One region of the Citricoccus sp. K5 genome, then DNA from elsewhere that is predicted to be linked to it. Evidence: predicted binding sites of a transcription regulator. Region 1 holds the regulator's gene; the other holds the start of a gene.

Region 1 (16,058 bases):
TTCGCCGGAGGAACACCTCGTGGCCCGGTCCCTGTTGGTGCTGCGGGCGCTCACCAACCTGAAGACGGGCGGGATCGTCGCGGCGCCCACCACCTCGCTGCCGGAGGAGTTCGGTGGCTCCCGGAACTGGGACTACCGCTACACCTGGCTGCGGGATGCGGCCCTGACGATCGAGGTCCTCGTCTCCCACGGGTTCACGGAGGGCGCCCTGCACTGGCGGGACTGGCTGCTGCGGGCCGTGGCCGGGGACCCGGAGAAGCTGCGGATCATGTACGGCCTCGCCGGCGAACGGGAGCTGGACGAGAAGGAGTTGGACCACCTGGCCGGGTATGCCGACTCCCGCCCCGTCCGGATCGGCAACGGCGCGGCGGACCAGTACCAGGCCGATGTGGTCGGCGAGGTGATGCTCGCCCTCGCCGAACTCCGGGCCGCCGGCGTCAAAGAGGACGAGTACTCGTGGCGGCTGCAGAAGTCCCTGCTGTCCTTCTGCGTCCGCAACATCGACCGCAAGGACCATGGGATCTGGGAGATGCGCGGGGCACCGCACTTCTTCACCCATGGCCGGGTGATGATGTGGGCGGCGTTCAACGAGGGCATCCGGGCGGTCACCGAGCATGGGCTGGACGGGGACGTGGCGTCCTGGACCCGGCACCGCGACGCCCTGCGTGCGGAGATCCTGGAGCGTGGGTTCAGCACCGAACTGGACTCGTTCACCCAGACCTACGGCGGCAGTGAGGTGGACGCCTCCCTGCTGCAGTTGCCGCACACCGGCTTCCTGGCCGCCGACGATCCGATGATGCTCGGCACCGTGGCCGCCATCGAGCGGGACCTGATGGGCACGCGCGGGCTGGTCCACCGCTACCGCACCGGTTCCGACCTCGATGGCCTGGAAGGGCACGAGTACGCGTTCCTGATCTGCTCGTTCTGGCTGGTGGAGCAGTACGCCTCGTCCGGCCGGCTGGACGACGCCGAAGAGACCATGGCGCTGTTGTGTTCTTGCGCCACGGATCTGGGCCTGCTGGCCGAGGAGTACGACGCCGGCTCCGGCCGCCTGGCGGGCAACTTCCCGCAGGCGTTCTCCCACCTCGCGCTCATCCGGGCCGCCGACGCCATCCAGAAGGCCCGCCGCCACCACGGCTGAGGGCCTGCTGGCCTCTGACGGCCGGGATGCCCTTCGGCCGGGGCCCAACGCACGATGGCCCGCCCCCGGGTCACCGAGGACGGGCCATCATGACGCTCCGCTGACATCAGCGGTGCGAGATCAGATCTTCTTGCGGGCCTGCTGCATCTCCTTGCGGGCGGTGCGCAGCGCCTCGGTCTGCTCCACGCGAGCCTTGTTGATGGCCTCGGCCTTCTCCGCGGCGGCAGCACGGATGGTCTCCGCCTGCTCCTCCTTGGCTGCCTCGATCGCGGAGACCTTGGCCTCCTTGGCAATCTCCAGCTTGTGGGCCCGCTTGGACGCCGCGGCGTTCTTGCGGCCGGTGCGGTTCACGGCACCGTCCACCATCAGGGCGGTGCCGATGCCGAAGAGGAACACGTCCTTGGCCACGGCGGTGCCCTGCTCGGAGGGGCGGATGCCGTCCGACTCGGTCATGAAGTCGGTGTTCTTGTACATCGCCAGCAGGCCGCCGGAGAAGGCGGTCAGGGCGGCACCGGCCAGCCAGCCCGGCACGAACGGCAACAGGCAGGCGGCGCCGATGCCGATCTCGGAGGCGCTGATGAACTGCTTGAACTGCTTCGGGGTCAGGTCCTTGAGGAATGGAAGGCCGTTGGCTCCCAGGTCCCTCATCTGTTCAGCCTGCTCCTCCGTGAGCTTGGTCTTGTTGATGCCCGAGTTCAGGATGAAGGCTCCGGCGGTCAGCCGAAGCGGGAGCTGCGCGATGCTCATGGGTTTTCCTTCCGAAGGTCTTCTCTGGTTCCAAGGTCAGCCTATAGGCACATGGGGCCCTCGGGGAGACCGATCGGTAACCTCGGTCCATCGTGGCCGGGCCAACCCAGATCAACCCGGGCGGACGTGGGCAGCCAGGGGCGATACTGGGGTGATGGATGAGAACGCGAGCCAGAACCTCTGGGCCACCATGGTGGCCAACGATCCCGAGCACTCCCGCCGCTATGCCGAGCGCTGGCGCCGCCTCGCCTCCGAGGGTATGGACCTGGACGGAGAGGCCCGGCTCATCGATGCGATGGCCTCCCGCGGCTCCCGGATCCTCGATGCCGGCTGCGGCACCGGCCGCGTGGGCGGTTACCTGGCGCGGAGCGGCCATCAGGTGACGGGCGTGGACTTGGACGAGCACCTCATCGAGGTCGCGAACGAGGACCATCCCGAGGCCGACTGGTACGTGGTGGATCTCGAGTCACTGGACGCGGAGGCCCTGGCCGCCCTGGGCGAGTCCGAGCCGTTCGACCTCGTCTTCTCCGCCGGCAACGTCTTCGGCTTCCTCTCCCCGGCCTCACGCGGGGACGTAATGCGCCACCTGCGTGGCCTGCTGCGGGACGGCGGCCGTGCGGTGATCGGCTTCGGAGCCGGGCGCGGCTATGACTTCGCCGATTTCGTGGACGACGCCGGCCGGGCCGGCTTCCACTGCCAAGGCCGGTTCTCCTCGTGGCAGCTCGACCCCTTCACCGACGACGCCGACTTCCTCGTCGCGGTCCTCTCCCGCTGATCCCCACTGCGGCCCGACTGCGGACCACTGCGGCCCGGCATTCAGGCGCCGGCTATTCCTCCTCGGCTCCGTAGGCGTCCTTGGCCGCATCCATCAGGCCCTCGATGCTGAACTTCGTCATGCCCATCATGGTGCTCTGCACCCGAGCCGCCGCGTCCTGGTCCTCGCCGGCCAGCAACTCGAACAGCACCTGCGGGACCACCTGCCACCGCACCCCGTAGCGGTCAGTGACCCACCCGCAGGCCACCTCCTGCCCGCCTCCTGCCGTCAGGGCCGTCCAGAAGTGGTCGATCTCCTGCTGGTTCGCACACAGGACCTGGAAGGAGACGGCGTCCGTGTAGGGCACCGGTTCGGTCGAGCCGTTGAGCGACACGAAACGCTGGCCGTCCAGCGTGAAGTCCACCGTCAGCACCTCGCCGCGCTCCAGCACGGTCTCCCCCTGCGGTGCCACGTCGATGTTGCTGCGGTGGACAGCGCCCATGTGGGTGTCCGGACGGTATCCGGCGAAGGCCTCCACATAGAACCGGGCGGCCTCCTCCGCCTGCCCGGTGAACCACAGGCAGGTGACGAGCTGGTGTGCGGTGGCGGTGGTCGGGCGTGGCGCGCTCATACGTCCAGTGTCCGCCTCCCAGCCGAGGCGGGTCCACCGTTCGCCGTCAGCCAGACACCGGCAGACCCAGGCAGATTCGAACGGGCTCAGGCGTAGTTCGGAACGATCGTCCGGCGGATCGCCTGGGCGATGGTCGAGTAGTCCGTCAGCGGGTCCTGGCCCAGGACGGCGGCCCAGTACTGGAGCATGTCCTCCACGTAGCGGTGACCGTGGCCGCCGGGCACGGCCACGGACTGCGGCATGTCCGAGGCCACCTGCCAGAACGTCACCCAGGGCTGCCACTGCAGGCTGCGGGAGACATCCGAGCCGGCCTTTTCCTTGGCCCAGTCGGGCTTGCGCCACAGCAGCTCCGGGCTCCACCACACCACAGGGTCGGAGGCGTGCTGGGCCACCACGATGCGGGGACTGTCCCACGCGCCGTAGGGGACACCGGTGACATCGGTGACCAGGTCTTCCGGCCGCGTCGCGAAACGGACGTGCCGGCCGTCGTCGATCACGGGTGCGATCTCCGGGGTACCCCGCCGGCGGAACGGCACGAGGGACTCCCAGAACTCGGCGAACCGCGGCAGGCCGGACCAGACGGCACCGTCCACGCGGCCGATCATGTCCTCAAGGCTCTCGAAGGCCTTGGTGCCTCCGAGCGCGCCCAGCGATTCTCCGCCGACCAGCAGCTTCGGCCGGCGCTCCGGGGGTCGTTGTTCCAGCTCCTCCTCGATCGCGCCGAGCAGGGTGCTGGCGGCCAGCACGGGTGAGATCCGGTCGGCGACGAAGGCCACGCCGGAGGGCAGGTAGGTGTACTGCATGGACGCCAGTGCGCAATTGCCGCCGGTGAGGAACTCCACGGAGGAGGCGGACCATTCCTGCAGCCAGCCGGTCCCCGTGGTGGTCAGCACCAGGAGCACGTCGCGGTCGAAACCCCCGGTGCGGTGCAGTTCGGCGACGACGGCGGCCGCGGTCTGCTGCAGGTCCCGCCCCTCACGCCACCCGGCATAGGCCCGGATGGGTGTCAGGGCCGGCTTGCCGGTGGCCTCTTCGATGTCCACGGCGCGGGGGCCGTCCGAGACGACGGCCTGCCCCTTGGCGCCCAGGGTGCTCCAGTCCTCGAAGGAGGCGGCGGAGCCGGAGCGTTCGGGTTCCACCGGGGGGACCCGGCCCGGCAGCAGCTTGGCGTTGGTCTCCTGGGCGGTCTTGGACAGCCACTCCAGGAGCCGGCGGTAGACCACCTTGTCCAGCACGAATGCCGTCCCCGTGGCCGTGGCCCCCGCGCCGATGGCGGCGGCGACCGGGGCGGGCATCACCGGCTTGAGCGCCGAGGAGAGGTTGGTGGCGATCGCGTTGATGCCCCGGCCGACCGAGACGAGTCCGGCGGTCAGGGCCAAGCCGCCGACCACGCCCACCACGTGCTCTCGGCTGCGGATGGGGCGGGCTTCCATCAGGCCGGCGATCTCGGTCTGGGCCCTGAGGTTGCGCAGCCAGGACAGCCCGCTGACGCCGAACATGAGCCACGGCAGGATCTCGGTGGCGGGCCGGGCCTTCTCCTCGTCGATCCTGATCTCGATCCCGAGCTGCCGGCCGACGGCCCGGGCCGCTGCCGTCCCGGCGGCGCCGACCACATAGCCGAACGTCTGGGATATCCCGGTGTTCAAAGCCGTCATCCACCACGTGCGCGGAATGAAACTGGGGGACAGTGAGACCCAACTCATGACGTGGGCTCCGACCAGCCCGGCCGCGTCGGGTTTGAAACGCATGCCTCCCATTATGCCCGCCCTCCTCGGCCCGTCGGTTCGGTGTTCGGCCCTGTGGTCCGGGACAATGGTGCGCATGACGCTTTCGATCGCCACCGCATCAGCCGCCGGGTCCGCCACCGGGTCCACGGGCGAGGCCTCCTACGGCTGGCTCGGTGACATCGTCGTCTCGATCATGGAGACCATCGGCCCGATCGGTGTGGCGCTCGCGGTCTTCGCCGAGAACCTCTTCCCGCCGATCCCCTCGGAGCTGATCCTGCCCCTGGCCGGCTTCACCGCGGCCGGCGGTTCCTTCAGCCCGTGGGAGGCCCTGATCTGGGCCACCGTGGGTTCCGTGCTGGGCGCCCTCATGCTCTACGGGCTCGGCGCGTGGCTGGGCCGCCGGCGGCTGTACAGGATCGCCGACTGGCTGCCGCTCGTGGACATCGAGGACGTCGAGAAGACCGAGCGCTGGTTCAACCGCCACGGCTACTGGACCGTGCTGCTGGGCCGCATGGTCCCGATCTTCCGTTCGCTGATCTCCATCCCCGCCGGCATCGAGCGCATGAACCTGTGGCTGTTCACCCTCTTCACGCTGATCGGCTCCGGCATCTGGAACACCATCTTCGTCTGGGCGGGCTTCCAGCTCGGGGACAACTGGCACCTGGTGTCCGACTACGCGGACGTCTTCTCCAACCTCGTGCTGGTCGCCGTGATCGTCTTCATCGCCTGGTGGGTGACCGCCCGCATCCTGCGCAACCGCCGGCGCGCCAAGGACCCGAACTATGTGCCGCCCTCGGCAGACGAGGCCGTGGCCCGCATGGAGGCGCTCCTCGCCGATTCCCAGCACGGCCGCAAGTAGCGCTCCGGCGGGTTACCGGTAGCCGGCCTGGGCGGCCGGGAGGTACTGCGGCAGTGAGCGTGCCTCACCGGAGTCCATGACCTTCTTGCCCAGGGGCAGGAGCGAGACCGGGATCATGCGCAGGTTGGCGATGCCCAACGGGATGCCGATGATCGAGATGAACATGGGGATGGCGGTCAGCACGTGGCCGATGGCGATCCAGACGCCGGCCACGATGAACCAGATGATGTTCCCCAGGCCGGTGAAGACGCCCATGCCCGGCTGCGTGTCCACCACCACGCGGCCGAAGGGCCACAGGGCGTACCCGGCGATCCGGAACGAGGCGATGCCGAAGGGGATGGTGACAATGAGGATGCAGCAGACGAGTCCGGCCAGGAAGTAGCCCACGGCCAGCCACAGGCCGCCGAAGACCAGCCAGATGATGTTGAGGATGAGATTCAGGGGACGATTCATGTGCCCATGCTCCCAGCAGGTCCGGGTCAGCGGCTACTCTGGCGGGAGCCTTGTCAGGAGATTTCATGCAGAACCACCAGTCAGCGGGCCGTTCCCGTCCTCTCCAGCCGTCCAGCCGGGCTGCCCGTCCTCACGGTTCCGCCCGCTTCGGCCGTCCCGCGGCGGTGCTGGGCTTCTCCGCCGTCATGGTGCTGACAGCCACCGGTTGCTTCGGTGACTCCCGCCCCGCCCCACAGGAGACCGCCACCGCCCTGGCCGGCGCGATCTCTGCGGGCGACTACTCCACCGTGTCCCTGACACCGGAGTCCGAGGACGTCCCCGAGCAGCTCACCGAGGCGCTGGCGGACCTGGAGGACGTGGACCGCACGGTCACCGTGGCCTCTGCTGAGGTGGACGGCGAGGACAACGACCGTGCCACCGCCACCCTGACCGTCGACTGGCAGCTCGATGGCGACGATGCTGATGAAGATGCCGAGGCCAGCACCGGCGAGGGCCCCGGTGCCAGCGGCGAAGCCAGCAGCAGTCCCGAAGCCAGCGCAGGCACTGGATCGGAGCGGACCTGGTCCTATGAGACCACCGCCGAGATGCGGTGGGACGAGGAGGCCCAGGAATGGCTCGTGGAGTTGGCCCCGGAGACGGTCGTGCCGCAACTGGCCGAGGGCGGCACCGTCAACCTCACGACCGTCCCCGCCGAGCGTGGCAGCATCCTCGACGCCGCGGGAGAGGAACTCATGATGGAACGGGATGTGGCCATCCTTGGACTGGACAAGTCCCACCTTGAAGCGGATGACCCCGATGCCCTGGCCGATGCCGCCCGCCAGGTGGCCGAGGTCGCCGGCGTGGACGAGGACGCGTTCGTGGCGCAAGCTGAGGCCGCCGGGGAGAAGGCCTTCGTGCAGGCCATCACCGTGCGCAACAACGGGGACACCGAGATCCCGGCAGACCGGTTGCTGGCCATCCCGGGCGGCCGGATCCTCGAGGACACCGCCGTACTGGCTCCCACCCGCGCCTTCGCGCGGGACGTGCTGGGCACCTACGGTGAACCCGACGCCGAGCAGGTCGAGGCCTCCGAGGGCGAGTTGGAGGCCGGAGTCGAGGTCGGCCTGTCCGGCCTGCAGGCCACGTGGGAGGACCACCTGGCCGGCACCCCCGGGGTGCAGATCACCATCGACAACCCGGACCAGCCGGACACCGGTGCGTCCGGGACGGGCAGCTCCAACTCCCCCAGCACTACAGCGGCCGCCTCGCCGACGGCACCGGAAGGGCCGGTCTTCAGCACCGATCCGGCCCCGGGCCAGGACCTGACATCCACGCTGAACCGGCGCGTGCAGGAGGAGGCCGAGGCCGTCGTCGCCGCCTCGGACGTGCCGGCCGGCCTGGTGGCCCTACGGCCCTCGGACGGGCAGGTGCTCGCCGCGGCCTCCAGTCCTGAGGGGTGGCCCGTGGCCGTGTCCGGATCCTACGCACCGGGCTCCACGTTCAAGGTCGTCACCGCCCTGGCCATGCTGCGGTCCGGAATCGCCCCCGGGGACACGGTGCAGTGCCCCGAGACGCTCAATGTGGGCGGCATGGTGGTGGGCAACTATGACGGTTACCCTGATGCGTCCGTGGGCGAGATCCCGTTCTCCGAGGCCTTCGCCGAGTCTTGCAACACCGTCTTCGTGGGCGCTCACGAGGAGGTCAGCGCCGCCGACGAGGCCGAGGCCGCCGAGGCCCTGGGGCTGACTGCCGAGCCGGTGACCGGGCTCGATTCCGCCTTCCTCGGTTCCATCCCGGACGACTCCACCGGAACCGAGCACGCCGCCAATCTCTTCGGCCAGGGCGTCGTGGAGGCCTCGCCGCTGGGCATGGCCACCGTGGCCGCCTCAGTGGCCGCCGGGCACACGGTCCGCCCCCTCTTCGTGACCGATCCGGCCGTGGAGGCGCCCGCTGCCCCGGAGTCAGGGGTCACCGCCGAGGAGGCCGAGCAGCTGCAGGCACTGATGGCCGGGGTGGTGGAGACCGGCACCGCCGAGATGCTGCAGGACGTCCCGGGTGCCCCCGTGCTGGCCAAGACCGGCACGGCCCAGTTCGTCGCCGATGGTGAGGACCTGGCCCACACCTGGCTGGTCGCGGTCCACGGTGACCTGGCGGTGGCCCTGTTCTTCAACGAGGGGCTCGGCGGCGGCCATGACAACGGTCCGGTGGTCCGGGACTTCCTGACCGCCGTGGAGGAGATCATCCCCTCAGAGGGGTGAACCGCTGACCAGCTCCCCCCACTGATCTCCCGGTACCCTTGAAGTCCTCATGACCAGCGAACATCCAGCCCCCGCGCAGCACGCCCACGGGCACAACAATCGACCCGATCCGGAGCTCTACCGCACCGAGCCGGTGTCCTTCGTGCGCCGCGGCGAGCGGTTGAACCCGCGCCGCCAGAAGACGTGGGATCGTTCCCACGGCAAGTTCATCGTGGAGGTGCCCCGGGACCGCGCCACCACGTCCGTGGCCGAGGGCACGGACATCCACTGGGACCAGGTCTTCGGCCGCACCGCCCCGCTCGTGGTGGACATCGGCTCCGGCCTCGGGGAGTCCACGGCCCAGGGGGCGATCGACCACCCGGAGTGGGACTTCATCTCGGTGGAGGTCTACACCCCCGGTCTCGCCGCCCTGCTCGTGCGCGTGGAGGACGAGGGTCTGGAGAACGTCCGCGGTGTCCAGGCGAACGCCCCCGAGGTCCTGGACCGTCTGCTACCAGCCGGCTCGGTGCAGGAGATCTGGGTGTTCTTCCCGGATCCGTGGCACAAGACCCGCCACCACAAGCGCCGCCTCGTCAGCCCCGCCTTCGCCGACCGCGTGGCCCGGGTCCTGGCCCCGGGCGGCGTGCTGCGCCTGGCTACGGACTGGTCCAGTTACGCCGTGCACATGCGCGCGGCCATGGAGGCCCACCCGCAGTTGGCCAACGCCCATCCGGGCCGCGCCACCGGCGAGGACTCACCGTTGACCAGGGTCCGGCTGGAGGGCAGGGAACTGGAGGTCGGGGCACAACCCCTCGCACCCCGCACCGGCTCGGCTCGTGCCGGGGTCAGCGAGGCGAGTACAGGGGCCGGCCTGGAAGACCCCGTGGACCACGAGGGTGGCTGGGCGCCCCGGTTCGAGGGCCGCCCGCTGACCAGTTTCGAGAACAAGGCACTGCGCGCGGGACGGCTCGTGTTCGATCTCACGTACCTCCGTCTCTAGCCGCCTGCCCGCACCGGAGTAGAGCCTTCGGCAGATCGCTCCGAGGCACCGCTCCGGCGCCCCCGCTTTTGCGCCAGAACCATCGGACAGGGATACTGGGAGGCCGAATCATCCACCGGCCTCCCCCAGGGCGCCAGCGAAGCGCCCGGCAGGTCCGGTCTGCGCGTTACCCTGGGCGGGTCACAATCGAAGGGACCCCGGTGCCCGACACCACCCCCTCCTCTGCCACACCCGGTCTGCCGAAGAGTCCGCTGGAGACGTCCGGCGCCGTCGGGATGTACCCGCACGACATCCACCCCGGCCTGGTGCCAGGCATCGGCGTGGACGAGCAGCGCAACCGCTTCGGCCTGGACAAGGTCGTCTTCGGTGTCACGGGACTGCTGATCGTCGCGTTCGTGGCGTGGGGCGTGATGGCGCCGGAGTCCGTGTCCGAGGTCTCCACGGCGGCCTTCGGCTGGTCCATGACCAATGCCGGCTGGCTGCTGAACATCACCGCGATCGTATCCCTCGGCGCCATGCTCTACATCGGCTTCAGCCGTTTCGGCAAGATCCGGTTGGGCCGTGATGACGAGGAACCCGAGTTCTCGCGGTTCTCGTGGGTGGCCATGATGTTCGGCGCGGGGATCGGCGTCGGGATCTTCTTCTTCGGCCCGTCCGAGCCCCTGTCCCACTACCTCGCGCCTCCGCCGGACACCGTGGCCGCCGGCACGGACTCCGCCCTACACCAGGCCATGGCACAGTCGCACTTCCACTGGGGCCTGCACGCCTGGGCCATGTACGCCCTGGTGGGCGGCGCCATCGCCTACGCCTCCTACCGCCGCGGCCGCGTGCCGCTGATCAGCTCGGTGTTCCGCACCCTGTTCGGCGCCCGCCACACAGACGGCCTCGCGGGCAAGGTGGTGGACATCTTCGCCATCATCGCCACCCTGTTCGGCACCGCGGCCACACTCGGCCTGGCCGCCATCCAGATCGGCGAGGGCGTCCAGATCGTCGCCGGCGCCGGCGCGCTGGGCAACAACGGGCTCATCATCATCATCGGGATCCTGACGATGGCCTTCATCGTCAGCGCCGTGTCCGGCGTGGCCCGTGGCATCCGCTACCTGTCCAACATCAACATCCTGATGACCCTGGGCCTGATCCTGTTCGTGTTCATCGCCGGGCCCACCCTGTTCCTACTGAACCTGCTGCCCTCCGGGGTGATGGAGTACGCGGACGAGATGTTCTCCATGATGGGCAAGTCGCTGTCCTGGGGCGCGGACACCGTGGAGTTCCAGTCCTTCTGGACGGCGTTCTACTGGGCCTGGTGGATCGCCTGGACCCCGTTCGTGGGTGTGTTCATCGCCCGCATCTCCCGCGGGCGCACCCTGCGCGAGTTCGTGGTGGTGGTGATGGGCGTGCCGACCTCCATCCTGGTGTTTGCCTTCACCGTCTTCGGCGGGGCCGCCATCTGGATGAACCGCAACGGGGTGGAGGGGATGGACGGCGAGGCCTCCGCGGAGTCGCTGCTGTTCTCCCTGTTCGCCCAGTTGCCGCTGGCCCAGATCACCCCGGTCGTCGTGATCGTGGTGCTGGCCATCTTCTTCATCACCTCGGCGGACTCGGCGTCCGTGGTGATGGGCACCATGTCCTCCCGCGGCAATCCGGAGCCCAACAAGCTCGTGGTCATCTTCTGGGGCCTGTGCATGATGGGCATCGCCGTGGTCATGCTGCTGGCCGGCGGCGAGACCGTGCTGACAGCGCTGCAGAACCTGACCATCCTGATCGCCCTGCCGTTCTCCGTCATCCTGTTGCTGATGGTCGTGGCGTTCCTGCGGGACCTGTCCACGGACCCCGAGGCCATCCGCCGCGACTACGCCAAGACGGCCATCAACAATGCCGTGCGCCGCGGCATCGAGGAGCACGGCGACGACTTCGAGCTCTCCGTGCGCGAGGCCCCCGAGGGCCGCGGCGCCGGTGCCGACTTCGACTCCACCTCAGATCAGGTCACCGAGTGGTACCAGCGCACCGACGAGGAGGGTCAGCCGGTCGACTACGACTATGAGACCGGCACCTACGCCGACGGCTGGACGCCGGAAGGCACCGAGCACCTCGCCACCACGGCCAGCACCACCGCTGACGCCAGCGCTGACGAGGTATCCAGCCAGGACCAGGCCCCGGACCCCGGTGCCCAGGGCCGCCGGCCGGGCCAGGGAACGTCCACCAGCTGACACCGGCACTGCCCTGCCCTGACTGCCACTGAGACAGTCAGCCAGTGCGAAGCGCCCCGTTCTCCGCCGGCTACCGGCGGAGAACGGGGCGTTCTTGTCTTCCGGTAGCACCCGGACGAGTCGAGACTCAGTCGAGGGGCAGACCCGCCGTCGCACGGGCGATGCGGTACAGCGACGTGGTTCCCACGTCCCGGTAGCCGAAGCCGCGGTGAAGCGGACCGGAATCAGGCCGATGCCGCGATGTGTTGTGCCCGATCACGCCGGCGAGACCACGCGAGTCATCTGCCCCGACCTGGAGCGGCGTGAACCGGGTCCAGGGTGGCCTCCGCGAGAGCAGCCGCCCTAGCCGGGACAGGTAATCGGTCTCCGCCAGGGCGAGGTAGATGTGCTCGGCCGTCAGCCCCAGCTTCCCCGGGTCCCCCGCCAGATCACGGGGCAGGCCCACCACGCCGGACACCACCAGCGCGTCCAGCCTGCGCGGCGGCTCGCGGCGCTGCAGGATCTGCAGGGCCCGCGCGGCCACCACGCTCCCGTAGGAATGGGCTTCCACGGCAGTGTGCGGGAGCGCCGACGACCCGGTCTCAACGGCGGGGGCGGAGCCCGAAGCGAGCCGCTCGCGGTAGTCGAACCAGCCGTCCAGGTGACGTGCCAGCCGGGCGCCGCCGCGCAGGGCGGACTGTCCGGACAGCACGCCCCAGGGGCCGGGCGGGTGATAGCCGAGCCAGGCCACCACGCACGGCCGTGGTGCCCCTGCCTCCCGCTGGGCGGCCCACAATTGGCCGGCCTCCCGGACGGCCCCCCACATGGCGGTGTGCACGAAGATCCCCATGCCGGAGACCTGCCAGGTCAGATGGCTGGCGGTGGACGGCTCCCCCACGGCGATGGCGGCGGCGGCCGGTCGCAGGGTGGTGCCGAGGTCATAGGCCAGCAGATGCCGCTCGGGGTAGGAGCGGTCCATGGAGCCCGGTTTCAGGGCGTGCACCAGACCGTCCAGGGCGGATCTCTGGCGCGGGCCCAGGCTCTGGCGGCGGCGCATGTCCGCCCGGAGGCGGGCCCGAGTGGCATCCCGCTCGGCGGCGTCCCAGATGTCCCGGCGAGCAACCGGCGCGACCTGTTTGTCAGGCGTGTGCGGCTTGTCAGGCGTGACCGGCCCGTCAGGCGCGACCGGCTCAGCAGGCTCCGCCGGTTGCTCCGGCCTCAGCCCTGGCGTTTCCATATCCGCACCGTGGACGTCGTGCCAGGACGCGGTTCCGATCCCTCGGCGGGGTAGTCCCGGTTCCCGGCGGTGATCCCAGAGGCGGGGCCGGAGCCGGCGGTGATCTCGAAGATGCCGGGAGCGGCGGACAGAGCCGCGGCCGGACGGCGCCATCGGGCGGCCCGGCGGGCGCGCTCGATGGTGGCCGCCGTCTCCTTGTCCCGGGCTCGGGAGGCGTGCCGCGATCCCTCCGAGCCGGCGTCGAAGGTACTGGTCACGTCCCCGGTGGCTCCGGCGGTGAACACGCGGGGGTAGCGGGCGTAGGCGTGGAACGCCTGGATCTGCCCGGCGAGCTCCGCCACGGTGTTCTGCAACTGCTCGACCTCGCCCTGCAACTCCACGATCCGGCGGATGCCCTCCAGGGAGACGCCGTCCCGGCTGAGCTGCTGGATGGTGCGGAGGCGGTCCACGTCCTGACGCGAATAGCGGCGCTGCCGGCCACCCTGGCGCCGCGGGACCACCAGTCCGATCCGGTCATACTGGCGCAGGGTCTGCGGATGCATGTCCGCCAGCTCGGCTGCCACCGAGATGACGTAGATCGGCTCCTCCCAGAACGTGGTCACAGCCGGGCCTTGTCCGCCAGCCCCGTCCTCGGATGGTGTCCCGTGGTCGCGGCGGCGAAGGCCTCCACGGCGGCACGGGCGTCATCGGACAGAGCGGTGGGCACCTCGACCTGGAGCTCGACCAGGAGGTCTCCGGCCGGCGTCGAGCCCTTGGCGGACTTCACGCCGCGGCCCTTGACGCGCAGCACGCGCCCAGAGGATGAGCCGGCGGGAACCTTGACCTTCACGGAGCCGTCCAGCGTAGGCACCTCGATCGTGGCGCCGAGGGCAGCCTCGTTGAAGGAGATGGGCACCTGAACGCGCAGGTTGTTCCCGTCGCGGTGGAAGAACGGGTGGTCCTTCACGCTGACAGTGACGATCAGGTCACCGGCGCCAGCGGCCCCGGGCGAGCCCTTGCCACGCGAGCGGACCTTCTGGCCGTCCTTGATGCCGGCGGGAATCCGGACGTCGATGACCTCGCCGTCCGCCGCACGCAGGGAGATGGTGGTGCCACGCATGGCGCCGGCGAAGGAGATGCTCGTACTGGCGGTGCGATCCGCGCCCTTGGTCGGAGGGCCGCCGAAGCCACCGAACAGATCGGCGAACTCAGGCGGGATGTCCCCGGTGGTCGGCCCGGAACGTCCGCGGCCGGCGCCGGGGTTGAACAGTCCGCCGAACATATCCTCGAAACCGCCGCCGGCAGGGCCGCCCGCGCCGGAACCGGGCGCGGAGAACCGCGCCCCGGACCCCATCGCCCGGATCGCGTCATACTGCTGACGCTCCTCCGGGTCGGAGAGCACGGAGTTGGCCTCCGTGACCTCCTTGAACTTCTTCTCGGCGGCATCGTCACCGGGATTCTGGTCCGGATGGTACTTGCGGGCCAGCTTCCGGTAGGCCTTCTTGATGTCCGCTTCCGAGGCGTCCTTGGAGACACCGAGGACGGCGTAGAAGTCCTTGTCCACCCAATCCTGTGAGGCCATGGTGCCTCCTTTCCTGTCTGACGGAGGTCTGGTCAGCCTTCGCCGGCGGAGACCATCACCTGGGCCGCGCGCAGGACGCGCTCACCGCGGAGGTAGCCGTTGCGGAAGACCTGGACGACGTGCTCCTCCGGGATCTCCTGGCTCGGCTGACGCAGCATGGCCTCATGGCGGGTCGGATCGAACGGCTGGCCGACCAGGGATTCCTGGTCCTGCCGCTCCAGCCCGAAGCCGGTGAGCACCGTGCTGAACTTGGTGGCGATCGCGGCGAACGGGCCCTCGGTGAGGTCCCCCGCGGCGCGCGCCGCGTCCAGGTCGTCCAGCACGGGCAGCAGGGCCGTCAGGACGGACTGGATGGCGTTGTCCTTGGACACGTCCCGGTCCCGGTCCACGCGGCGCTTGTAGTTCACGAACTCGGCCTGGACGCGCAACAGGTCGTTGCGCAGCTCCTCCTCGCGGGCCGTCGCGCCGGCCAGCTCCGGGTCCTGGGCGCCGGTGACACCTTCGTCCGAGGCGTCAGCGACGCTGTTGAGGATCTGCTCGGCCTGGGAGAGCGCGTCTCCGTCCGCATCCGCCGCACCGGAGCCGGCGTCCTGGTCAGTGTTGGTTCGTTCTTCAGCGGCGTCGGCGGGCTGGCCCGCCGGTTCGCGGACCTTCCCGGTCATCGGGTCGATCCGGCGCTTGTCCTGGAAGCTCACCGGCTCCTCGCGCTCGCGGTCTTCTTCATTACCGTGGTTCGGCATGGTCTGGGTCCTTTCCTCCGGTAGCCCCGGGGCCGGCCGGCCCTGCCCTGACGGTGCAGGGACAGGGGCCGACCGGCCCGGGTCCGGTGGCCCGCCGTCGGACGACGGGCCGGTATCAGCTAGGGATCAACGACGTTGGACGGGCCTTACTTGGACTCGCCGTCCTTCGGCTCCTCCTCGTCCACGACCTCGGCGTCGACGATGTCCTCGTCCTCGCCGGCCGTGCCGGAGTCGGCACCGGAGGCACCCTCGGCCCCGGCAGCGCCGGCTTCTGAGGCCTGGGAGGCGTACAGAGCCTCACCGATCTTGGTCTGGGACGCCTGCAGCTTCTCGTAGGCGGCCTTCACCTCATCGTCGCTCTCTCCACCGGCCGGCTTCTCCAGGGCGGCCTTGAGGGCGTCGACGTCGGCCTGGACCTCGGTCTTGATGTCCTCGGGCAGCTTGTCCCCGTTGTCCGCGAGCAGCTTGTCCACGGAGTACGCGGTCTGCTCGGCCTGGTTGCGGCGGTCGGCGGCCTCGCGGCGCTCCTTGTCCTCCGCGGCGTGGGCCTCGGCGTCCTTCACCATGCGGTCGATGTCGTCATCGGACAGCGAGGTGCCGCCGGTGATGGTCATGGACTGCTCGGTGCCGGTGCCCTTGTCCTTCGCGGAGACGTGGACGATGCCGTTGGCGTCGATGTCGAAGGTGACCTCGACCTGCGGCATGCCACGCGGGGCCGGGGCGATCCCGGTCAGCTCGAAGGTGCCCAGCGGCTTGTTGTCCCGGGTGAACTCGCGCTCGCCCTGGAAGACCTGGATGGACACGGA
Region 2 (16,058 bases), 920 kb from region 1:
CCATGCAGCTCTTCTGGCGCCAGGGGTACGAGGGCACCTCGATGAGCCAGCTCCGGGAGGCCATGGGCCTGTCCTCTGCGAGCCTCTACCACGCATTCGGCTCCAAGGACCGGCTGTTCGGGCGCGTGATCGAGCACTATGTCTCGCGGCCCGGGAGCGTGGTCAGCATCATCTCCGCCAGCCATGCTGTCCCTGCCGGCGAGGCCCTCACACAGCTTCTGCACCGTTCGATCGACGAGCAGTTCGATGACTCCCACCCCCGGGGATGCCTGGTGGCCCTCGCCGCCACCGTCGGCCCCCAGGACCACGGGACCGAGTCCGGCCGCATCGTGGCGGACCAACGCGAACGGGACTACGAAGCCATCGCGGCCCTCACGAGACGTGCCTTCGACGAGGGCGTTCCGGCCACGGCCGTCACGAGCGACTCCCTGGCCCGCCTGATCCACGGCTTCATCCTTGCCCTGGCCACGCAGACCCATGATGAGACGCCTCCCCAGGATCTGCACGCCGCAGCCGACGCCCTGGCCACGCTCTGGAGCTAGCAAGGGCCGGGCCTCTGGACACATCAGTCGTCCAGAGAGCCGGCCCTTCCCGTCTTCAGCCATCCTTGCGCCGCCAACCACGCGGCGCAGAGAGCGGTCCAGGCTTCAGGTTCTCCGCTTCCGACCGCCAGTCCTAGACCATGCTCCCCCTTGGGAAAGACGTGCAGCGCGTGGGGAACTCCGTGCCGCGACAGCGCCTCGGCCAACAGGTACGAGTGCCGCACGGACACCGATGAATCATCAGCGGTGTGCCAGAGGAAGAATGGAGGCGCACCCGCGGCCACCAACTGCTCCAGAGATGTTCCTGACCTCTGCTCTGCATCGGAGGGATCCCCCAACAGCTCTCGCCGAGAACCCTCATGGGCATCGACCTCCATCGACACCACCGGATAGCAAAGTACGGCAGCGTCGACGCGCTCGTGCCCCGTTCCCGTGAGAGCGGCATGGCCAGCGACATGGCCACCCGCAGAGAACCCCATCAGAGCGACGCGTCGGGTCCCGCGGCCCCGGATCCGGGCAACCTCGGCCCTGACCGCGTCCAGGGGAGCGGGGTGCCGGCTGTGTACGGGATACCGGAAGGCGCTCGCGGACAGACCCAGCTGACGAAGCCACGCGACGACGGGGTCGGCTTCGTTCTCTGCGTAGCCGACATAGCCACCTCCGGGGCACACGATGACATGGTCCACAGGCGCGGGGACAGGAAGCTCGTTCGAGAGGGAAGACGGGTCAGCGGCCACGGAAGTCTGTTGCGGATTCACGAGCACATCTTCTCAGGGATGCACCGTGTCCGCCTTCCGCGTTTACGTTGACGGTTAACAGTCAACTGCCGTAACGTGATGTGTCGCACAACGTTTCAGCAGCGCCCCCTTGGGCGCCGCCATTGCCCGCCATGGAGCATCAGCCGCCTCCTGGCAACTGACCATTTGAGGAGCATCATGTCGAGTATCCAACGCACCGCTGTCATCACCGGCGCCACCTCGGAGAAGGGCATCGGAGTGGCCACCGCCGAACGCTTTGCCCGCGAGGGGTGGGGAGTCGTGATCCTGGACCTCGATGGCGAGAAGTCCGCGAAAGTCGCCCAGAACATCGCCGACAAGTATGGGGCGCCCGCCTTCGGGCATGAGATCAACGTGGCCGACGAATCCGCCGTGGGCAGGGCGCACGATGCCGTGGCATCAGCCGTGGCCGCCGGCAGCCTGCCCCCGGTTGGCGCGGTGGTCAACATCGCCGGCATCACCTCCCCGGTTCCCTTCCTGGAGACCACCGTGGAACTGTGGCACCAGGTCATGGACGTCAACGCCACCGGCACCTACCTCGTCTCCAAGGCCTTCCTCCCAGCGATGATCGAGAACGGCTGGGGCCGGATCGTGAACATGTCCTCCGTCTCAGCCCAACGTGGCGGCGGCGTCTTCGGCAAGGTCCCCTACTCCGCGGCCAAGGCTGCGATCCTCGGCTTCACCAAGGCGCTGGCCCGGGAGCTGGGCACGACTGGAGTCACCGTCAACGCCGTGACCCCGGGTGCAGTGGACACCAACATCCGCGTCGGCAGCACTCCGGAGCAGGAAGCGGCCATCGCCCGGGACATCCCCGTGGGCCGCACGTCGACGACCGAGGAGGTCGCTGCAGCCATCACGTTCCTGGCCTCGGAGGAGTCCGCCTACCTGACCGGCGTCACCCTGGACGTCAACGGTGGCAGCCACATGCACTGACGTGTGTCAGTGGCACAACGGCGCCCGAACACTGGGGAATCCCAGCGTTCGGGCGCCGTAGTGCTGTACGGATCGAAGCGGGTGTCAAGTGCGTGAGAACGAGACGAGGGGCTGGACGGAGACTCCTCCGTCCAGCCCCTCTCGCGTTCCTTTGACGCGTCAGTCCACGCGTTGGGTGTGCCGTGGACTCAGCAGGGATTTGATCCTCTCGGAGATCTTGGCCGTCGACACGCCATACCGGTCGTTCAGCGTGGGCAGGGCTCCGGCGTCGAGGAACTCGTCGGGCAGACCGATCGGGGTGATCTGACGGAAGATCCCCTCGCGAACAGCCGCGTGGGCAACCGCGTCGAATAGCCCTCCGATGATGGTGTGGTTCTCACAGGTCAGCACGAGGCGGTCCTGGGCCAGCTCCCGCAGGATGGTGGCCTCGTCCAGCGGCTTCAGAGTCGGCACGTGCAACACGGCCACATCGACGTTGTCTGCTTCCAGCTCGCGGGCCGCCTCCAGGGCACGCTCCGTCATCAGGCCGGTGGAGATCAGCAGCACCTCGGAACCGCCGCGGATCATCTTGGCCTTGCCCAGTTCGAAGGTGTAGTCGTATTCGTCCAACACCCGGGGCACCTTGCCGCGCAGGATGCGCGTGTATGTGGGACCGTCATGGGCGGCCAACTGCGGCACCGCCTGTTCGATGTCCACCGCATCACAGGGATCCACGATGGTCAGGTTCGGCATTCCGCGCAGCATCGCCACGTCTTCCGTGGCCTGATGGGATGGGCCGTAGCCGGTGGTCAGACCGGGCAGGGCACACACCATGTTCACGTTGAGGTTGGCCTCGGCGATGTCCAGGCAGAGGAAGTCATAGGCTCGCCGGGTCGCGAACACCGAGTAGGTCGAGGCGAATGGGACGAACCCCTCCATGGCCAGGCCTGCCGCCGCCCCCAAGAGGGCCTGCTCAGCCATGCCGATCTGATAGAAGCGATCAGGCATGGCATCACGCAGGATATGCAGGTCGGTGTACTTGGCCAGATCGGCCGACAGGCCCAGGATCCGCTCATCCTGCTCAGCCAAGGCCACCAGGGCGTGGCCGAGAGGGGCGGCGGTGACCCGCTGCCCCTCCTTGGCGAGGGAAGCGCTCATGGCATCGGACGTCAGCCGCTTCTTCGGGGCCGCCGCGGGAGAATTCGAGAGGGTATTCATGCCTGGGATGACTCCTTCAGTCGTTCGTGGGCGGTCTTCCATTCGTCTGCGGCGACCGTCATGAAGTGCAGCTTCTCCCGCTCCTCCAGGAAGTCGACACCCTTGCCGAGCTTGGTGTTGACCACCAGGCACCGGGGCTGGGTCCCCTCCCAGCCGCGGAGTTCTTCCAAGGCGGCAAGGACGGCCGCGACGTCGTTGCCATCCACGCGGCGGGTCTCCCACCCAAATGCCTGAAACTTGTCCTCGATGGGCTCCATACCCAGCATGGACTGGCTCTTTCCGTCAGCCTGCTGGTCATTGAAGTCGACGATCGCAATCAGGTTGTCCAGCTCGTGGTGGGCAGCCACAGCGGCAGCCTCCCAGGTTGAACCCTCGTTGAGCTCCCCGTCGGAGAGGATGTTGTAGACGAAAGCAGGATTGTCCTTGCGCTTCAGCCCCAGGGCCACGCCGTTGGCGATCACCAGACCGTGACCGAGAGATCCACCGGAGATCTCCACCCCTGGGGTATACGAGGCCATGGCGGACATCGGCAGGCGGGAATCGTCCGTGGCATAGGTCTCCAGTTCCTCCACCGGGAAGAACTTGGCCTCGGCCAGGGCGGCATACAGCGCGATCGCATAGTGACCGATGGACAGCAGGCAGCGGTCCCGCCCCTCCCACTCCGGCTCTTCTGGACGCAGGTGGAGCTGATCGGCGTAGAGCACGGCGAGTACGTCGGCGATGTCCAGGGCCTGGCCGATATACCCCTGGCCCTGGACTTCGCCCTGGATCAGGGCGTTGGTGCGGATCCGGAAGGCAGCCTCCTTGATCCGTTGAAGTCGTTCAATCTCCACCGGCTCCGGTTCTGTGGTTGATGGCAAGAGCTTCACCTCGAATGCTGTGGTCCTGACACGGACGCTGGACGGAGAGGCGGCCGATGCTGGACCACGCAGCCGCCACGCCAAGTTCAATGTTGACGGTTAACAGTGAATCACGTCACTCCGTTCGCCACAAGACAGGGTCTTGCCGCTTCCGGCACACAGCGCGCAGGCACCGCGTCGACGGTTAACCGCCACGTATGATCGGGGACCAACAGGTCGCGCGCCTGGCCAGCACCATGCCGGCCAGGACGTTCCACCCTGCACCCGTGTCCACGATTCTGCTAAGGACCTCCCGATGAGCATCCCGACCGCGGCCCTGACCGGCCTGGCCAAGACGAACCTGCGACAGCAGGCTTTGTCCGCACTGCGCAAGGCCATCACCACCGGGCAACTGCAGCCGGGGACCCACTTGGTCGAGAAGGACATCTCCGAACAGCTGCAGATCAGCCGCGGCACCCTGAGGGAGGCCATGCGACAACTGCAGCAGGAAGGGCTGATCACCGCCGGCGAGCGCGGCCGACTGTCCGTCCGAAGCCTGGACACCAAGGAGATCCTGGACATCTTCGCCGTCCGAGCCGCCCTGGAATCCCTGGCGGTCAGGATCCTGAGCCAGGCCAGCCATCGAGAGGCGGCCGTCGACGCCCTCCGTGCCGCCGTCCAGGCAATGGAGAGTGCAGTGGGCTCCACACTCGAGGAGCGCATCGAGGCCGACCTGAACTTCCACCGCATCCTGTGCCAGCTCACCGACAACGCCGTGCTGCTGCACTCGTGGACAGCCTTGGAGGGGTCGATACGCATGTCCTTCATGTGGGCCGGCACGGATCGCGCCGTAGGGAACATGCGGGTCGACCGGCACGCCGCCATTGCGGATGTCATCGCCGCCGGGGATGCAGCGGCGGCGGCGGACCACATCCTTGCCCACATGGACGAGGCTGCCGCCAACCTCGTCTCCTGATCCACCCGGGGCGATGACGCCGGCCGCCTGGCCTCTCCCCTCCCCGCTCCGGCCTCCCCACCCGTTGCGCCATCCCCCACGCGCACCTCCGCAGGCCGTCTTGTGCCGCGCATCCCGACGCTCCGTCCTTCTTCCGCCGCGCCCTTGCGCACCCGGTATTCGCTGTGACACACTTCACGACTAGTTCCGTTGACGGTTAACCGTCAACCACTCGACCAGCGTCCGCTTGCCGGCCCTCACCGGCGTTACCGTTACGGAGAAGACATGGACATTGCCGTCCTCGTCCATCTCGCCATCGCTGTCATCGGCATCGTTCTGATGATCGTCTGGGCGAAGATCAACCCTGTCGTGTCGATCGTGGCTGGGGCGCTGTACCTCGGTGTCGCGGCCGGCCTCGGTTTCACTGAATCCGTCGAGGCCGTCAATGTCGGCTTCGGCAATCTCATGGCTGAAGTGGGACTGATCATCGGCTTCGGCGTCATGATCGGCACCACGTTGTCTGCCACCGGCACGATGCAACGAGTGGTGGACGGTCTGCTCAAACTCGTCGGTCCCAAGAAGTCGCCCTATGTGTTGGGTTTGACGTCGGGCATCGTCTTCCCGTCGATCTACTTCGATGTGGCCCTGGTGATCCTGGCGCCCATGGCCGGCACGATCGCCAAGCGGACCGGCAAGAGTCTCGCGACCCTGGCCGGATCCTTGGCCATCGGGCTCGAGGTCGGCCTGCTGATCGTGGTCCCCGGCGTCGCCGCGGTCGCCGTTGCCGGCCCTCTGGGCGTGGACTTCGGCACCATGCTGATCTGGGGCATTCCCCTGGGGATCTTCTTCATCATTTCCAGCATCTTCCTTCACGACCTGCTGATGCGGAAGATCTTCAATCCGGCCACGGATCTGGATCCCCATTTCGACGACTCCATCTTCGGCGAGTCCCTCGAAGAGGAGCGCACCCGCCTCATGAGCCATGACGCGGGCGACGTCGCCGAAGCCACGGACATTCAGGCCGGCTCCGTAGCCGTGGAGACCCGGACACGGCAGATTCCCCTGCTCATCGCCATGCTTCCGGTCATCGTGCCCATCCTGCTCATCGTCCTGGATACCGTCACTGGCATCCTCGGTCAGGACATCCCCCTCCTCGGATTCCTCGGAAGTCCCGTGGTCGCCCTGCTCGTGGGATTGCTCATCGGCATCATCCTGGCAATCCCCACCGTCAAGCGTGACGGCATCGACGAGCTGATCACCAAGGGAGCCCAGACCTCTGGCTCGATCCTGCTCTTCACGGGCGTGGCCGGATCTCTCGGACAGGTGATCACGGAGGTAGGCATCGGCGACATGCTGGCGACCCTGTTCCAGGCCAATGCGGCGATTCCGGTCCTGTTGACGTGGACCGTGGCCGCCATCCTGCGGATGGCTCAGGGATCGGCATCAGTAGCTGCCATCACCGCGGCAGCCCTGCTCGCGCCCATCATGGGATCCATCGATGCACCGGCCATCTTGATCCTGTTGGCCGCCGGAACCGGCGCGGCCTTCGGCGCACACGTCACCGACAACACGTTCTGGATCTTCAAGCAGATGCTCGGTTTCACCACCAAGGGAACCTTCAAGATCTACACCCTGGCGCAGTCCATCTTCGCTGTCATCGGCCTGGCCGTCTGCCTGCTGCTCGAGCTCTTCCTCTGATCGCTCCTCCGCCCCCCAATCCACACCATTCCCCAGGAGTCCCCATGCCCTCCGCTTCCCCGCTCCGCATCACGTTCATCGGCATTGGCGCCATCGGATTGCCCATGGCCCGGCAACTTCTCGCCGCGGGGTTCGAGGTCACCGGAGTCGATCCGTCCGCCGCCCGACGTGAGGAGGCGGCCGTCCAGGGTCTGAGCGTGGAACCGGCGCCGGACTCTGCGGCCGAGGCCGACGTCGTGGTGTGCATGGTTGCCACGCCCGATCAACTGCGGACAGCGGCGTTGGGCGACGACGGCGTCCTCGGGCGCATGCGAGATGGTGCGGTCCTGCTGGTGATGAGCACCGTGGGGCCCCGCGCCGTGCAGGACGTGGCGGACGAGGCGCCGCCGTCCGTGCGCGTGGTGGATGTCCCCGTCACCGGCGGCGTCGCTCGGGCCATCACCGGGGACCTGCGCTTGTTCGCCTCCGGCCCACGATCAGTGGTCGAGGAGATCCGGCCGGTTCTCGACGCCCTGGGAACAGTGATCGACTGCGGTGCAGAGATCGGCCAGGGGCAGTCCTACAAGGCGGTCAACCAACTGCTCTGTTCCGTGCACATCGTCGCGGCAGCCGAGGCCCTGGCCCTGGCAGAGGAGCTGGGGTTGGACCCGGAGAAGGTCTTCTCCGCCGTGGCCGGCGGCGCAGGCGCATCGTGGATGCTCTCCGAACGTGGCCCGCGCATGCTCCAGGGCCTCGAGGCAGAGGTGACCAGCACGATCGGCATCTTCGTCAAGGACTCGACCTTGGTGAAGGAGATCGCTGACGATCTGGGATTCGATGCACCGATGATCACGGCAGCACAGGCGAAGTACCGGGCCGCTCAGAAGTCCGGTTGGGACCGAAAAGATGACTCGCAGGTCATCCAGACCTACCGCCGGGGATAGACGCTAGGCCGGAAGACTCCTTCCCAGCAGGTCTCCAGGTCACCGCTTCCGGATCACGATGGCATCGCCCACGGCACGCTCCGCACCGCCAGAAGGCGAGTTCTCCAGCTCGCCGTCCACGACCATGGCGGTGGACCCGCCGCCGTCGAGATTGATGGCGTCCACCAGCCCCAGCCGCTCGGAGAGGTCCGCCGCCTCGGAGATGCTCAATCCCACGGAGTCGGCCTGCCGGCCGTCGGCAGTGATGAGCACGAGCTGGCCCCGGCCGTCGACCCCGGCGATGGTGCGCGGATTGCGCTGGTGCGTCCAGCCGTAGAACTGGCCCGGGTTGTCGGCATGGACCATGCCGTCACGGGCTGCCGTGATGTTCCGCTCACCGTCCGTCAGTAGGTTCGGGCCCCCGTTGAGCACCTGGGTGTGCGGGGTCATACGCAGTTTCTCGCCGCGCTCGTCGAGGTATTCGTTGGTGAGCTTGATCCGCCGAGCCTCGGTGGCAAACTCGTCCAGATCCGCGGTGTCCTCGCCGATGGCCTGGATGGAGTACTGCCCGTCAGTCAGTTCGGTGCCCCGCTCCTGGTTGACCTCCTGGACCCGGCCGCGGTGATCGACGACGACCTCCATACCGTCCCCTTCCGGCGTGGTCGTCCCGTACTCCTCGGTGAACACGACGATCTCATCGGCATCAGTGCAGGTGACATCATGTTTCGGGGCCTCCGTGGGCAGGTCATCGGTGCCGCCGCAGTTGCGGATCTTGCCGGGCACGCGATTGATGCCGTCCAGGTCCAGCCCCTCTCGGCCTGAGGAGACGCGGCCCTCCCAGGTGAGGCGCTGGATGGAGGCGCGGCCGCTGCGGTGATCGATCACCAGGTTGGGACGGTCCCCCACGGCCTCACTGAGAATCTCCCCGTTGTACGCCGCTGCGCCGGCGGGGTCTCCGGGGGCGCCGTGCTGCTCCCCGTAGACGAAGAACCCGGCATTGACGTCGGCCAGGGCACCGTCGGCCAACTCCGAGGTAGTTTCGGTCCGCTCGATGTCCTCGCCGAAGGTGCCGGTCACCTCCCCCTGGAAGCGGCGCGGGTCGACGGTCACGACGTCCACGTTGACGGGACCGCTGCGGTGGCCGCTTGACGGCTGATCGCCGTCCCAGCCCTCGTACCAGGTACCGCCGGAATACCCGAGGGCCGTCAGTTCGGATCGGGCCGCCTCAGCCTCAGCCTCGGTGGGGAATGCCCCCACTCGGACACGGTGGCCTAGGTAGCCGCCGGAGTCGGCCAGCTGGTCGGCCACCACGGCCTCTGCGCGGGCATCCAGGCCCGCCTCCCGTAGTTCGGCGGCCACGCGGCGGGCCGCGCTCCGGCTGGAGACCTGCGAATCCCGCACACGCTCCTGGCCAGATGGCAGCGTCACCTGCACGGTCCAGGTGTATTTCGCATCAGGATTCCCGAGCGTGAAGGACTCGTGGGTGACACCGCGGGCCAAGCGCTGCTCGGTGCCCGCAGATCGGAAGGTCCCGACGCCGGCCGTCGGCTCCCGCTCGGCGGCCGAGACGTCCGCGGTGACGGCGGTGACCGCGGAAGACTCAGAGGTGGCGGCGACGGGCCCGGCCACGGTGCCGCCGGTCAGCAGGGCGCAGGAGAGCGCGGTGATGGTCAGGGTACGGGTGGCGGTGCGGCGAGTTGAGGTAGTCACGGTGTCCATGCTGACCTGCCCAGCAGCGGCCGCGGGCCGTGACTGGGGTCAATTCGCCGAGCTGTCGCCGAGTGTTCAGATGTCGTCCTCGTAGGCGGGCCCGCCTTCGCCCTCCCACGTCTCCAGGCGCTTGGCCTTCACGCTGTTGAACTTCTGGCGGACGCCGTAACCTGCGTGATCGTCCTCAGCGATGAACTGGGCGCCGAACCCTTCCAGGGCCATGCGCAGCCGGTGGCTCTCGTCCGCATTGAGCGTGCCGTGGCCCCGCTCGTAGGCCCGCAGATCGCCGGGTTCCAGGCCAGCAGCCTTGGCCACCACGGAGTAGGACACCTGGGTCAGGGCACGGGCGGCGCGTGCCAGGTCTGCGGGAATGATGAAGTCGTGGTCAGCCATAGCTCCATCATGTCCCGTCGGCCGCGGGTTTGCACGTCCTCGTTCAGGGCACCCGAGAGCAGGGCCGCGGTGGCGTCCACGGAGGACGGATCGAGCTGCCCGTCACAACTGAGTCAGCCTGCGGCGTGACTCGCACGAGATCGCCGCCCTGGCCTCCGGACATCCGACGCCGTCCGGTCACGGCCACGGCGAATGCGCAGTGAACCCGTGTGCTCCAGCGTCCTGGTCACTACGGTGGCACCATGGGACCTACACCTGTGAAATCAATGGGTCTCGGCTTCGCCGCCGGACTCGGAGTTGCCGTCAGTGCCGCCGTCGGCCGCAAGGTGGTCACCGCCGCCAAGGTCGGCCAAGGCCACCCCCTGAAACACCGTGCGCTGGATCTGGCCTCCGGCCTGATCCAGCCGAAATACCCGCTGGAGGCCATGAGCACCTACCTCAACGGCCTCCACATGTACGCCGACGAGATGGGTCGGCAGGTGGAGGCCTCACACTTCTGCATCCACCTGCGCCACGACCTGCACCAGTGCGTGATCTTCGATAGAAACGCGCCCGATGCCCGGCTGATCGGCATCGAGTACATCACCACCGAGGAGCGCTTCCTCAGCCTGCCGGAGGACGAGAAGCGGCTCTGGCACAGCCACCACTACGAGGTGAAATCCGGCGTACTCGCCGCCCCCGGCGTCCCGGAGCTGGCCGAGCACGCCTACTTCACCGACCTCGTCACCACCTACGGCAAGACGTTCCACACGTGGCAGTACGATCGCGATGAATTCCCCTACGGCATCCCGCAGCTGATGATGGGGCTGACCGAGGACGGGCAGGCCGATGAGGAGCTCATCCGCAAGAGGGACCGCCGCCTCGGCATCTCCACCTCGCACAAGCGAGCCAGCCGCGCTGACATCCCGATGCCGGAGGTCGCCCCGGGCGCCAACCTCTGGGAGAGCGGCCGAACCGTGCAGACCCGGCTGGAGGAGATGGACTTCAAGCGGTAGCCGAATCGTCGCGCAGACCAGGATGGTCAGTAGTCATCGGCGGAGATTCTGAACTCCTGGGCGATGAGATCCAGGGTGTACTCCTGCCTCAAACGACCGGCACTGTTTTGGTTCGCGAACATTCCCTTGCGCCAGAAGGCACCCTCCTTAGGGCGCGTGTCAATCCACTCGACCGGCAGGATCCATTCGGCCTCGTCGTCGGACTCGGACATGCCGTTTACCGCGTAGTGGTAGTTGCCGACCAGCTTGTGGTCGGCGAGTTTCATGCTCTGCCCGTTCATCATCACGGTGGCTTCGTCGAATCGGACGGCCTCGCCCACAACGGTTCCGACACCCACATACCCCTGTTTGGGGATATACGCGTTGACCCGGGCGCCCACAGGGACGTTCCGCAAGGTACGTGAGTACCATGCCCCTCCACCCGCACTGACGAATCCGTACCTGCGGCCATCCTCCCAACTGCGTCCAGGCTGATAGTCGCCTTCGCCGAACGAGACGAACCAGTCCACGCCGTTCCAGGAGGCACGTCGTGCCTTGCGCGCACGAGCGCCCACAGGAGCCACCGTCGTTTCCTCCGATGCAGCCAGCCATGTTCGTGCTAAGTAGGAGCGGTCATCCTCTTCCAGATAGGCGAAAAAGACTGCGTTGATCGGCACCCCGAAGTCGCGCAGGTAAGTGACGATTCGCTCAGAGGATGCGTCCAGTTCGCTGGCCACGATGGTCAACTGGAGATCCTCATTGAGCACGTCGGGGCGAGTCGCCTGGAAGACATCCTCGAAAGCCTCCTCGAAGGGGACGTTCAAGTAGTCATTGGCGATCACCACGACTTCGTCGGTCGAGAGAGTCGCACACCACGAGCCGTAGTCCAGCGCCTGAGCCACGACGTCCCGGGGCGTCCGGTCGCGCTTTAACTCCAGAACGTGGAGGTGGCCGTCGGCGTCAATCGCCAGCAGATCGATGAACTTTCCATAGGGAGTCTTCACTTGCCGTCCGATGATGAGGAGGGGCTCCCCCAAAAGCGTTGAGTCGTGCTCGAGCAGTTCCTCGAGCTGCCGTTCCGATGGCATGACAGTGCTATTGAGCTTCCTCGGCTTGCCGCCGTTGATGCGCCAGATTCCCATTTCGACAGCCATCTGCTTGGCTTCACCACATTCGCTCGACGTCGGTAGATTTCAAGAGCCGAGCTGCGGGCAGTATTTGCCCAACACACTGCGGACAGCAAAACGGCCGCCCACCCCGGAGGGTGAGCGGCCGTTTTAGAGTCTGATCAGATCAGAGGGGGCGGACCGACGAGGCCTGCATGCCCTTGTCGCCCTGAGTCGCCTCGAACTCGACCTTCTGGTTCTCCTGAAGTTCGCGGAAGCCGCCGCCGTCGATGGCGGAGAAGTGCACGAAGATGTCAGCGGAGTTGTCGTCCGGGGCAATGAAACCAAAGCCCTTTTCAGCGTTGAACCACTTGACTGTACCGGTGGCCATGGTGGCCTCTTTTCTTTAGGGTGCTAAACCCGCCAGTTTTTCCAGCGGGGGCGAAGCGGTGTGTACATACCGCTTCCCCAGCGCCCCATCCGACCCGAAGGCCGTCCGGTCCGCAGTGGTGACGGACTTACTGCATCTACTACAACTACTTCTGCAAGCAACTGTACGGCATCAAAGCACTTCTGGGAACCACGGGGTCCGTCGACTGCCTCGGCCACACAGAACGAGCCCCTCTGGCACTCCGGGAATTCATCGCCCCACCTGGGATTTACACTCAAATCCGTGATCGCACGAACCAAGAATCAGGGGCCCGAGCCGGCTCCGACTGGAGACACCTCGGCCCCCTTCGTTCCTCCCGAGGGATGGACGAGATCGCCCAACGTCTCGACGAGCCGCTTCGCCTTAGAGATGAGCAACACCACGCGTTGGTACACCAATGACGGTCAGGGGAACGGGTACTTCGCCCCCGGCTGGGACAGCGAGCGCATCGCCCGCAGGACGGGAGTCTTTCGCTGGATCGCTGTAGCCCTGGCCATGATCATGATCGCCGGCGGGGCCATCCTCGCGTCGGCGCAGTACGGAGAACAGATCGAGTACAACCAGCTGAAATCGACGGGGGTGCAGACGACCGGCGTGGTTGGCCCCGTGACGGTGGAGCACACGTCGGAACAGGTGCGCAGGTCCGGGCGGGCCTACACCACCCGTTCAACCTCGGTGCTGGATTACACCGTGGGCGGTCAGGAGATGCGCGAGGAGATCACCGCATCCTCGAGCACGAAGATCCGCCGCTCCCCGGACAGGTATCCGGAGCCGGCCTGGACTCAAGGGCAGGAACTGATGGTCTATGCCGACCCCGAGGAGCCCGAGCGATTCGTCCTCGTCCATGAGTACAAAGAGGCGGATGCCGATTCCCTGCCACGGGGAGTCATCATCATCATGATCATCACCGGCGTCCTCCTGATCCTGCCCCTGGTGCTGTTCCTCGCCGGCGCGCGCAACGTGCGTGAGGCCCGCAAACTCTGAGCATTCGACCTTCTTGAGCCAGGTGCGCTCATGTTTCTTGCATCCCGAGGCGGGATTCGGGAACATTCTGACGTCACTCGTCGTTACTTGAGTTGAACACACTCAACTATCGCTGGAAACACCCCTCAGGGAGGACACTTTGCCCGCATTCTTCGGCCCCGCCGGTTCCAACGGCGACTCCTTTGACGACTTTGTCACCCGCTACCTCCAGGGTCAGCGGGTCGGTCGGCAGGGACGCCCCGTCGACCTCACCCGCCTTCTGAGCAAGCGGACCCATGACGCACTGGCCACCGCCGCGACCTTCGCCGCCGAACGCGGCCAGTCCGACGTCGACGCGCTGCACATCCTGCGCACCATGCTGGGCGAGGACCCAGCCGCCGCCGCGGTGCGCCAGTCCGGCGCCGACCCGCAGGCCCTCATCGCCGCCGTCGACGACCGCCTGCCGGCCCCGAGCGAGCGGAAGGACGCCAGCTCCACCGCGTCCCTGAACGCTTCCGCCCAGAAGGTGCTGTTGGACGGCTACCAGGTGGCCCGCGGATTCGGTTCCACCTACATCGACCCGGAGCACGTGTTCTTCGCGTTCGTGCTGAACCACGACTCCCCCGCCGGACAGCTCCTGACCCAGGCGGGCGTCACCCCACAGTCCCTGCAGTCCGCCGCCCAGCAACAGCAGCAGCAACAGCTGCAGGGCCAGGCCGGCCAGCAGCCGTCGGGTCAGGATTCCGAGGCCTCCGTCCTGGAGAAGTTCGGCCGGGACCTGACCGCTGAGGCGAAGGCCGGCCGGCTGGATCCGGTGATCGGGCGGACCGACGAGGTCGAGCAGACCATCGAGGTGCTGGCCCGCCGCACCAAGAACAACCCGGTGCTGATCGGCGAGGCCGGCGTCGGCAAGACCGCCATCGTGGAGGGCTTGGCCCAGGCCATCGCCGACGGCGAGGTGCCCGCCCAACTGCAGGACCGCCGCGTCATCGCCCTGGACCTGGCCGGCATGGTCGCGGGCACCCGTTACCGCGGTGACTTCGAGGAACGGCTCACCGGTGCCATGGACGAGCTCGCCGAGGACAGCAGCACCATCGTCTTCATCGACGAGCTGCACACCATCGTCGGCACCGGCGGCTCCGGGGAGTCCGGCGGCATGGACGCCGGCAACATCCTCAAGCCCCGCCTGGCCCGCGGCGACCTGCACATGGTCGGCGCCACCACGCTGAAGGAGTACCGCACCATCGAGAAGGACGCCGCCCTGGAGCGTCGCTTCCAGCCAGTCAACGTCGGCGAGCCCTCCGTGGAGGACGCCGTGCAGATCCTGACCGGCCTGGCCGATCGCTACGCGGACCACCACCAGGTGACGTACACGGACGAGGCGCTGCGCGCCGCCGTCGTGCTCTCTGACCGGTACATCACCGACCGGTTCCTGCCGGACAAGGCCATTGATCTCATCGACCAGGCTGGGGCGCGGCTGTCCCTGAAGCGCGGCCCGAAGCACGACGCCGGCCCGGCCGTGGACACGGACGCACTGCGGTCCCAGCTCGCAGAGTTGGAGGCCGAGAAGAACTCGGCGGTCAACGCGGAGGACTACGAGCGTGCCACCGAGCTGCGGGACGAGGTCGCCCGCATCAGCGAGCAGCTGGCCGAGGCCTCTGCCATGCAGGAGCAAGGCGCGGCTTCCCGCGCGGAGGCCGTGGTGGATGAGGACGCGATCGCCGAGATGGTCTCCCGTGCCACCGGCATCCCGGCCGCCCGGATGACGGAGGCCGAGAAGTCCCGCCTGGCGCGGCTGGAGGACGAACTCCATGCCCGGCTGGTCGGCCAGGACGATGCGGTCGCCGCGATCGCGAAGTCCATCCGCCGCTCCCGGACCGGGATGGCCGATCCGTCCCGCCCGGTCGGCAGCTTCCTGTTCCTGGGCCCCACCGGCGTCGGCAAGACCGAGCTGGCCAAGGCCCTGGCGGGCTCGCTGTTCGACGACGAGGACGCAATGGTCCGGTTCGACATGTCCGAGTTCGGCGAGCGCCACACGGTCTCCCGTCTGGTCGGCGCCCCTCCGGGCTACGTGGGCTATGACGAGGCCGGGCAGCTGACCGAGCGGGTGCGCCGCCGCCCGTACTCGGTGATCCTGCTCGACGAGATCGAGAAGGCCCACCCGGACGTGTTCAATCTGCTGCTGCAGGTGCTCGACGACGGCCGCCTCACCGACGGCCAGGGCCGCACCGTGGACTTCCGCAACACGGTGCTGATCATGACCTCGAACCTCGGCTCCGAGTTCATGTCCTCCGGCGGCGCCCCGCTGGGCTTCGTCTCGGCGGATGCCGAGGCCGCGCAGCGGGACCTCCGTCAGAAGGTGATGGGACGGGTCAAGGAGTTCATGCGGCCGGAGTTCCTCAACCGGATCGACGACACCGTGCTGTTCTCGCCGCTGTCCGCTGCGGAACTGCGTCAGATCGTGGGCTTGCAATTGGCCGATTCCGAGCAGCGGCTCGCTGCCCAGGGCATCGCCCTGGAGGTGGACGACGCGGCCCGGGACTGGATCGCCGAGGCCGGCTACGAGCCGGCCTACGGCGCCCGCCCGCTGCGCCGAGTCATTCAGCGTGAACTCGACGACCGGGTGGCCGATCTGCTGGT

The links. Region 1 encodes HspR, which represses chaperone genes until heat shock. Its sites were predicted from a motif close to AAGTTGAGTCNNNNNGACTCAACTT; they were not measured.
Region 2: a site for HspR is predicted at 13,524-13,548, ahead of BOSE125_RS15665 (ATP-dependent Clp protease ATP-binding subunit). Genes of this name have one in related genera too.

What each region holds. Positions count from the first base shown of each region.
Region 1 covers NZ_LR732817.1:2,568,517-2,584,574, forward strand. Annotated here, with positions in the region: gene BOSE125_RS11510 (glycoside hydrolase family 15 protein) at 1-1,141, shown strand, start outside; gene BOSE125_RS11515 (hypothetical protein) at 1,262-1,888, opposite strand; gene BOSE125_RS11520 (bifunctional 2-polyprenyl-6-hydroxyphenol methylase/3-demethylubiquinol 3-O-methyltransferase UbiG) at 2,043-2,663, shown strand; gene BOSE125_RS11525 (VOC family protein) at 2,716-3,273, opposite strand; gene BOSE125_RS11530 (alpha/beta-hydrolase family protein) at 3,360-5,021, opposite strand; gene BOSE125_RS11535 (DedA family protein) at 5,095-5,859, shown strand; gene BOSE125_RS11540 (YccF domain-containing protein) at 5,872-6,312, opposite strand; gene BOSE125_RS11545 (penicillin-binding transpeptidase domain-containing protein) at 6,378-8,549, shown strand; gene trmB (tRNA (guanosine(46)-N7)-methyltransferase TrmB) at 8,599-9,528, shown strand; gene BOSE125_RS11555 (BCCT family transporter) at 9,729-11,735, shown strand; gene BOSE125_RS11560 (alpha/beta hydrolase) at 11,863-12,951, opposite strand; gene BOSE125_RS18255 (heat shock protein transcriptional repressor HspR) at 12,933-13,553, opposite strand; gene BOSE125_RS11570 (DnaJ C-terminal domain-containing protein) at 13,550-14,512, opposite strand; gene BOSE125_RS11575 (nucleotide exchange factor GrpE) at 14,545-15,252, opposite strand; gene dnaK (molecular chaperone DnaK) at 15,399-16,058, opposite strand, start outside.
Region 2 covers NZ_LR732817.1:3,485,339-3,501,396, reverse strand. Annotated here, with positions in the region: gene BOSE125_RS15735 (TetR/AcrR family transcriptional regulator) at 3-542, shown strand; gene BOSE125_RS15730 (alpha/beta hydrolase) at 566-1,213, opposite strand; gene BOSE125_RS15725 (SDR family NAD(P)-dependent oxidoreductase) at 1,478-2,251, shown strand; gene BOSE125_RS15720 (transketolase family protein) at 2,411-3,448, opposite strand; gene BOSE125_RS15715 (transketolase) at 3,445-4,281, opposite strand; gene BOSE125_RS15710 (GntR family transcriptional regulator) at 4,604-5,263, shown strand; gene BOSE125_RS15705 (GntP family permease) at 5,528-6,940, shown strand; gene BOSE125_RS15700 (NAD(P)-dependent oxidoreductase) at 6,985-7,863, shown strand; gene BOSE125_RS15695 (phosphodiester glycosidase family protein) at 7,903-9,552, opposite strand; gene BOSE125_RS15690 (hypothetical protein) at 9,628-9,945, opposite strand; gene BOSE125_RS15685 (OBAP family protein) at 10,188-10,940, shown strand; gene BOSE125_RS15680 (endonuclease NucS domain-containing protein) at 10,967-12,073, opposite strand; gene BOSE125_RS15675 (cold-shock protein) at 12,213-12,416, opposite strand; gene BOSE125_RS15670 (DUF3592 domain-containing protein) at 12,825-13,439, shown strand; gene BOSE125_RS15665 (ATP-dependent Clp protease ATP-binding subunit) at 13,579-16,058, shown strand, end outside.